2 linked regions of the Psychrobacter arcticus 273-4 genome follow. The protein of the gene in region 2 binds, or shares a complex with, the protein of the main gene of each other region. Links are inferred from orthologs where the notes say so. Each region holds a gene or a part of one and is shown on either strand. Other genes may lie near its edges.

Region 1 (4,098 bases), 2.0 Mb from region 2 along the record:
CTTAGGGTTATTGTATTTATACTGATAGTAAGCTAACTGTTTTTGATTTGGATTATGCCTAATAACATAGCCAATAGTAATAAAAATAAAAATAAAAAGACTGCCTTTTAGGCAGCCTTTATGAGTGAAACATTCATCATTCATGAAAATTTATTGTAGTAAAAGATTTAAAACTAATTCTGTGATTTACGCTTCATCTGCTCAAAGAATTCATCATTGGTTTTGGCTTCTTTTAAACGATCCAATAAGAATTCAGTGGCTTGTACACCATCCATCGGCTGTAGTAATTTACGCAGGATCCAAACTTTACGCAGTTTATCTTCATCAAGCAGACGTTCTTCACGGCGTGTCCCCGACTTTTTGATATTAATCGCTGGGAAGACGCGTTTTTCAGCCAAATCACGTTCAAGGGTAATCTCTTGGTTGCCGGTACCTTTAAATTCCTCAAAGATAACGCTGTCCATCTTACTACCAGTATCGATAAGGGCACTGGCAATAATGGTCAAGCTGCCGCCTTCTTCAATATTACGAGCAGCGCCAAAGAAACGTTTTGGACGCTCAAGGGCATTGGCATCCAAACCACCGGTCAATACTTTACCTGATGAAGGAATTACCGTGTTATAGGCACGGGCTAGGCGGGTAATCGAATCAAGCAAAATGACCACATCTTGTTTGTGCTCAACCAAGCGCTTGGCTTTTTCGATGACCATTTCTGCAACCTGTACATGGCGCTGTGGCGGTTCATCAAAGGTCGAGGCAACCACTTCACCACGTACCGTACGCTCCATTTCAGTAACTTCTTCTGGACGCTCATCAATTAGCAGTACAATAAGGTAGCATTCAGGATTATTACGGGTAATTGATTGTGCTATCGACTGTAGCAGCATCGTTTTACCGGCTTTAGGCGGTGCAACAATAATAGAGCGCTGCCCTTTACCAATCGGTGCAATCAGATCAATAATACGACCAGTTAAGTCCTCAGTCGTGCCATTACCGAGCTCAAGCTTCAATTGCTCAGTTGGAAATAATGGGGTTAAGTTTTCAAAGATAAGCTTATGACGCGAGCGGTCTGGCGTATCAAAGTTAATTTCGCCGACTTTGAGTAGGGCAAAATAACGCTCAGAATCTTTTGGTGGACGAATTGTGCCTGCGATACTGTCACCGGTTTTTAGACTAAAGCGGCGAATTTGGCTTGGGCTGACATAGATATCGTCAGGACCTGCTAAATAAGAGCCTTCTGATGAGCGCAAAAAGCCAAAACCATCAGGGAGCACTTCAAGCACACCATCACCATAGATGGCCTCGCCGTTACGGGCATGGGTTTTTAAAATAGCAAAGATAATATCTTGTTTACGGCTACGTGCCATATTATCAAGACCCATCTCTTTGGCGATGGCCAGTAGCTCAGCGATTGATTTTTTCTTTAATTCAGTAAGATTCATAGATAGGTCGTTAGCAGTTGATAAGATGAGAGATGCCATTATTCACAAATCACGACAGTGATTAAAACAATGGTATTAGGGCGATAGAGGGTATATATACAGAGTTAAGATTTATGTAGGTTTGATTTTATGTGTCAATTTACGAGCTTGTCGCAAGAGAGTCAGACAAGTTATAAAAGGTGAAGATAAAGAAGTCTACATAAGAGTCTGCGTCAAAAACTCAATATCAGTCATTGTGTTTAGTCATTCGGTCAGTAGTGGTATTTAATAATGACGATGGTGTTTTTGTTGATAAACACGAGGAGAATAGCGACAAGATATTTAGGAAAACCATTAGTTTTCTCTTATCAGAAGACTATACGGGCTTAAAGATAGTATTGTCAATAATTTTTGCCAAAAAAGTCATGTAATTCCGTTTTTTGCTCATAAAATCAACAAAAAAGCCATTATCTGTATCAGATAATGGCTTTAGTATTTATGGTATTTCTAACGTATTTACTAAGAGCGATCAAAGCAAGCAAGTGTTAAGTTACAAATGCTTATCTAACACTTTTGCCAATTCAGCTTTTGGCTGTAGGCCCATTACTGAATCTACTTTTTCACCACCTTTAAAGACAAATAGGGTAGGAATGTTACGGATACCAAAACGACTTGCTGCTTGTGGGTTGTTATCAACGTCAACTTTAACGATTTTAACTTTACCTTGGTACTCAGTTGCTAAATCTTCTAAAATAGGTGCGATGGCTTTACAAGGACCACACCACGTTGCCCAAAAATCTACTAAGACTGGCACGTCAGATTGCAGGACGTCTTGGTCAAAGTTGGCATCGGTGGTATTAATAATAAGGTCTGACATAATTTTTCTCTCTTGTTTTATTATTTCTATCACTAACCATCAATAAATATGGGTTTCATATTAAACGGATGGATGGCTAAAGAATGTTAAGAAGGGGTAGAAATCTGCCATTATATTAACATGTTTGCCCAAAGTTGACAGACATAGGCTGGTTAAATTGTTTAACAATTACGATTAGCACAATAAATCGACACACAACAATACAGCTTATATTCTATCCGTTACTTGCTTTAACGGTCGTTACCTTTTATTAAGCATGAATGGCTCTCGTTTACTGCATTTAAAAAAGAGACGCTAATACCAGTAGTACTTATCTGCTTTAAAGTATTTCAACTATATCTTTAAAAATTTTGTTATTTTTATTAAGTTTTATACCTTTCAATTTATTAATAGCCATTCATTACTCAATCCATTGATATAAGTAGCTCACATTTATGCCCTTCACTGATAAAAAAATTGACGCCCTTAATGCTGAAGAAAATACTCGTCCACCTGAGTTTTTTCAAGTGTTTGCAAAACAGATTACAGTCTATGAAGACGATGATATCTGGGTGGTTGACAAGCCCGCAGGACTATTAAGTGTCGACGGTAAGACACTAAAGGTCAGTTTGCTCGCCCGCCTTGAGCGCGCCAATCCTGCAGTCAAACTGATTCATCGACTCGATATGGACACCTCTGGGCTGCTTATTTTTGCCAAAAATGCAGCGGCACAGACCAATATTAGTAAGCAATTTATTGACCGACTACCGCAAAAAAGCTATCAGGCACGGGTTTTTGGTCAATGGGAAAGCGCTGGCGCTACTGGAAAGATATCGGTACCTGTACGCTATGAGCCAACCACCAAGCCGCGACATATCGTTGATCATGACTGGTCAAAGCATGCGCTGACTTTATATGAAGTATTGGCGCATGAAGAATGCAATGGTCAGACAGTCACGCGGGTACTGCTAAAGCCTGTCACTGGTCGCAGCCATCAGCTGCGCGTGCATATGGTACATGTCGGGCATGTGATGATTGGTGACCCAATTTATGCAGAAGGGCAGGCATTAGATATTGCGCCAAGGCTGAATCTACATGCACAGCAACTGCGCCTTAAGCATCCGACGCTTGGGGCTTGGATGGATTGGGAAAGCCCAACACCTTTTTAGCATTTTTCGTGATTTAATGGTCAACTAAAATCCATTATTGATGATTTTATTGGCCTGATTAATAAAGTCGGTGACTTGTTTGCTGAGCATCTGCCACAAGGTTTCTTGCGCGCTTTTACTACCCCAAGCATTGTGCGGACTAAATATCACGCGCGGATGCTCACCAAGAGCAAGTAAAGGATCGTTGGCAGCGATTGGCTCTTGCTCAAAAACATCGCTGCCATAGCCTAAAACCTGCTCATTGTTAATAGCATCAGCAAGCGCTTGGCTATCGACGATACCGCCGCGAGCGACGTTAATAATCAGCGGCTTCTTGGTCATTTTTGCCAAGGTATCTGCGTTAATCAAATGCTGGGTAGCATCATTTAAGGGACAATGTAAGCTAATCACATCAGAACGAGCGAGCACGCCATCAAAGGCAGTGTAATCATCATTACGCGGCGCACACCCTTGGCGCTCTGCCCACAGTACCGTCATGCCAAAGGCACGAGCGATTTCGGTGACGCGTTTGCCGATGGTACCAATGCCAATAATACCAAGCGTTTTGTCTTCTAAGTCGATGAGTGGGATATCAAGCAGGCAAAAATTACCATTATCTGCCCATGTGCCATCGGTGACTTTATTATGATAATAAATACCGGCACGCATAGCG
Region 2 (4,102 bases):
AAGGTTATTATCACTTACTAGGCCAGCCTGCTGTGGATGCACTGATTATGCAGCGTGTTTATAATTAATGCTAAAAAATATTAGCAGCTTTTATCGTCTGCGATTCAGAAAAATAACAAATATAAAATGTGATATTGAAGGTTTTTTATCAAGATGAAGGTAGTATTTTTTTACACATATTAATATCAAGTTCATAGTCACTATCAGCCTTCATATGCTCAAGAATATCAATGCGTTCGGTCAACATCTCTATCATCAAACTGATGGTCGCTTGTTGTTTTCTGATTTGAGTCAATTTTTGCTGGGTAAGGTTCAGCTGTAAGTCAATATCGAGCTGCCCATCGTAATAATCATTGAGGCTGTCTTTGATTTCAGTCAGGGTAAAGCCAATCGCTTGCGCGCTTTTGATTAATTCGATGCGTTCAACACATTCTGAATGAAACTCAGTATATAGTCGCGAACCTGCCTGACGCTTACGAGATTTTAATAGACCCAATTGGTCATAATGACGAATCGTATCTTTGGTGGTGTTGGCTTTGGTTGCAAGCTTACCTATTAATAAAAAAGAGGTGTCAGATGCCATAATCTACTCATGATCGTGATATGTAAGTTACTGGTTTATAACAGAAATTGCAGATTAAACGTAACAGTAATAATCGTACGTACTCAATCGAGTCGCGCTATCTTAGCTATCCATTAGCTATATCAATTTTAGATTTTAGATTTTAGATTTTAGATTTTAGAATATAGTTGAAATACTTTAAAGTCGCTACCGTATTGCTGGTGTAAATTTTTTGCAGCCTCTGTCTGCGTAGGCACAGCAAGCAAGAAAAATTTGCACCAGTAGTACCTGTTGTATCGATATTACTTTTCACCGACTATAGAGTAATAATTTAGGGATTTAATTGCCAAGGTTGCAAATTCCCTAGCAGCGATACCGCTAGAGGCCTATGCGAATTCTTGTGCCATGCGTCTGAACCATTAGATATTAAGGTATCTAGTTGGGTCAAAAACTCAGTACGTGACAAAGTGATAGCACCTAAACTCATGAGATGCTCATTAGGTAATTGACAGTCGACAAGCGTCACATTGCTTTGAGTGCATAAACGCATCAAGCCCCAAAATGCCAGTTTTGACGCATTAGAAGCAATATGAAACATCGACTCACCGAAATAAATACTGCCTATTTTCAAGCCGTATAGACCGCCAACGAGCTGCCCTTGATCATCCCAAACTTCAACGCTATGTGCAAAACCTTGAGCATGCAGCTCGTTATAAGCCTCAATCATATCGTCATGAATCCAAGTATGCTCTCCCTCAGGCAGCCCATTACTACGGGGCAAACTACAAGCGTGTATGACCTCATTAAAAGCCTGATTCAGCGTTAACTGCCAACGTGCATTGTTTGCTTGCTTACGTAGCGATTTACTCGGCTGATAGTCGGTCGGTTGCATCACACATCTGGGCTCAGGACACCACCATGCAATCGGCTCATCGTCATTAAACCAGGGAAATAGACCCTGTGCGTAAGCAGAAATCAGCGTCTCAGGGGCTAAATTTCCCCCAATACCTACAATACCTATGCCGTCAGGATCCACCAGAGCAGGTTCTGGAAAGTTATAGCGCCCAAGACTTCTGATTTGCTTAACAAAGGTCTCAGGCGTTATATGAATGGCACTGCTATCGTTGATGTTGTTCATGTGATTCAGATCATTAAAGTTATTGATATCAGTGCGACCTTCGTTAGCAAAGTCGCTTATTTACGCTCATTTACGCTTCTTTATCTGCAGTCAACGTCGAGGCATAAGTATGGTCTTTAGCAACAGCTTCACCAATAGCATCCAAGTATTTTTCGGCATCAAGCGCTGCCATACAGCCTGTACCCGCAGAGGTAATCGCTTGACGATACACATGATCTGCTACATCGCCTGCAGCAAAGACACCTTCAATACTGGTTTGTGTGGCGTTACCATTCAAACCGCTGTTGACGATCAGATAGCCGTCTTTCATCTCTAGCTGACCTTTAAATAAGTCAGTATTCGGCTTATGACCGATCGCAACAAACATACCGAACACATCCAACTGCTTAGTGCTACCATCGAGCATAGATTCAATAACAACGCCGTTAACGCCCATATCATCGCCAACCACTTCTTTTACGCTGTGATTCCATTCGATTTTGACATTACCATTTTTGGCTTTTTCAAACAGCTTATCTTGTAGAATTTTCTCAGAGCGTAAGCTATCACGGCGATGCACCAACGTGACTTCTGAAGCGATATTTGATAAATAAAGCGCTTCTTCAACAGCCGTGTTACCACCACCAATGACCGCAACTTTTTTGTCTTTATAAAAGAAGCCATCACAAGTCGCACAAGCAGAAACACCAAGACCGCGGAATTTGGTTTCTGACTCTAATCCTAAATATTGTGCTGATGCACCAGTTGAGATAATTAATGCATCACAAGTGTAGCTACCGTTATTACCGGTCAGCTCAAAAGGGCGTACATTTAAATTCACAGCATTGATATGATCATAAACCAATTCTGTACCGAAGCGTTCGGCATGAGCTTTCATACGCTCCATCAGCGCAGGACCCGTCAAATCATGCGCATCACCCGGCCAGTTATCGACTTCGGTCGTCGTCGTTAGCTGTCCGCCGACTTCCATACCGGTTACCATAACAGGCTTGAGGTTAGCACGCGCCGCATAGACCGCCGCTGAATATCCGGCAGGACCTGAACCTAAAATAATGAGTTTTTCGTGGCGTGGAGCGGTATTATCAGTTGCCATAAGATTTCCTTGCTAGAGCAATAAAAGTGAAAAGGTTCAACGTTAAAATAATAAGTATTATAAGTATAGTCGGTGACAAGTAATATCGATACAACACCTACTGCTGGTGCAAATTTTTCTTGCTTGCTGTGCCTACGCAGACAGAGGCTGCAAAAAATTTACACCAGTAATACTGTAGCGACTTTAAAGTATTTCAACTATATTATAAAAGATAAGCGTAAAAATGACGACGCATATGGTTTTTATCGTTGCTATGTGATAATAACATAAGGGCTGAGTGCAAAAAGTGCAAGTTTGCTAAAACGAATATGGGTATCATGAGAACTAAAACATCTCGCTCTTGAAATTTTAATGATAAAAGCGAGAGGGTATTCAAATATAGTCAGTGAAAAGTAATATCGATACATCACGTACCGCTAGTATCACTCTTTCTTGTTTACTGTGCCTACGTAGACAGAGGCTGCAAAAAATTTATACCAGCAGTATCGTGGTGTTTCTAAGTTGTTTCTAAGTTGTTTCTAAGGTGTTTTGAATATATTTTGCTGAAAAAATACATACGCTCTCTTTTAACAGTCAAATTTTTTACTAAATCACTACTGGATTGATTTTCTTATGCGCTTTATTGATAACACGGTCGCCATGGCTGCTATGTATTTGTTATTATAAGAAGTTGTATGTTTGGTGCAAAATAAATACGGTGTCCATTTTAGTTCTTTAAAATCGTATTTTAGATAAGCAATGTACAGCAGCAAGCCCTATCCGCAACTTATTGCAAAAGTCCGTATCAGAAATTTATGTCAGTATGATTAGGCTTAATCATGCATTGGCGACCATTTAGTATTCATGACTAGTATTAACAACAAGGCAGACCTTACGTGATATCAGCACCAATTATTGATTATTTAAAAAAGGGCATATTTACCCTGCTGGGATTACTCCTCGCGGTTTATTTGTTCGTCATTTTGATGACTTATACCGGTAATGATCCTAGCTGGTCGCACATCAGTAGTGACATGACTGCCATTAATAATATGGGCGGCGAGATGGGTGCATGGCTATCAGACTTGCTGTATAGCTTCTTTGGTTTTGGTGCGTGGTGGTTGCTGGCATTTTTGGTTTATGAGTCGGTGCTGATTTGGTGGGATAATAAACCGACGTTTTGGCTGTTACGCTTGGTTGCTTATGTGTTTCTAATATTGAGTAGCAGTGCCTTATTTGCCCAGCTGATAGCGTTGGCGCAGCAGGTAGCAGATCCGATATCTTCAGGACTCAAAGGCGTTGCTGGTGGTATTATTGGTCTTGAGCTACA

Evidence for each region.
Region 1: the proteins of trxB (region 2) and trxA are in contact, whole or in part, in a crystal structure (PDB 1F6M), measured with the Escherichia coli proteins. The link is inferred for Psychrobacter arcticus 273-4 from one-to-one orthologs.

Annotation. Positions count from the first base shown.
Region 1 is NC_007204.1:2,453,556-2,457,653, reverse strand. What follows is about bases 636-3,435. They hold trxA (thioredoxin), read right to left. Parts: upstream 2,299-3,435; coding sequence 1,972-2,298; downstream 636-1,971. Other genes in these bases: PSYC_RS10300 (RluA family pseudouridine synthase), read left to right, coding at 2,733-3,435; rho (transcription termination factor Rho), read right to left, coding at 636-1,442. Outside these bases: more of rho, read right to left, coding at 174-635; more of PSYC_RS10300, read left to right, coding at 3,436-3,446; PSYC_RS10295 (D-2-hydroxyacid dehydrogenase), read right to left, coding at 3,471-4,098. UniProt on the Escherichia coli protein: Participates in various redox reactions through the reversible oxidation of its active center dithiol to a disulfide and catalyzes dithiol-disulfide exchange reactions.
Region 2 is NC_007204.1:481,840-485,941, forward strand. What follows is about bases 783-3,586. They hold trxB (thioredoxin-disulfide reductase), read right to left. Parts: upstream 2,794-3,586; coding sequence 1,771-2,793; downstream 783-1,770. Other genes in these bases: aat (leucyl/phenylalanyl-tRNA--protein transferase), read right to left, coding at 894-1,700. Also shown: rimI (ribosomal protein S18-alanine N-acetyltransferase), read left to right, coding at 1-68; PSYC_RS02020 (MerR family transcriptional regulator), read right to left, coding at 149-583; PSYC_RS11960 (DNA translocase FtsK), read left to right, coding at 3,669-4,102.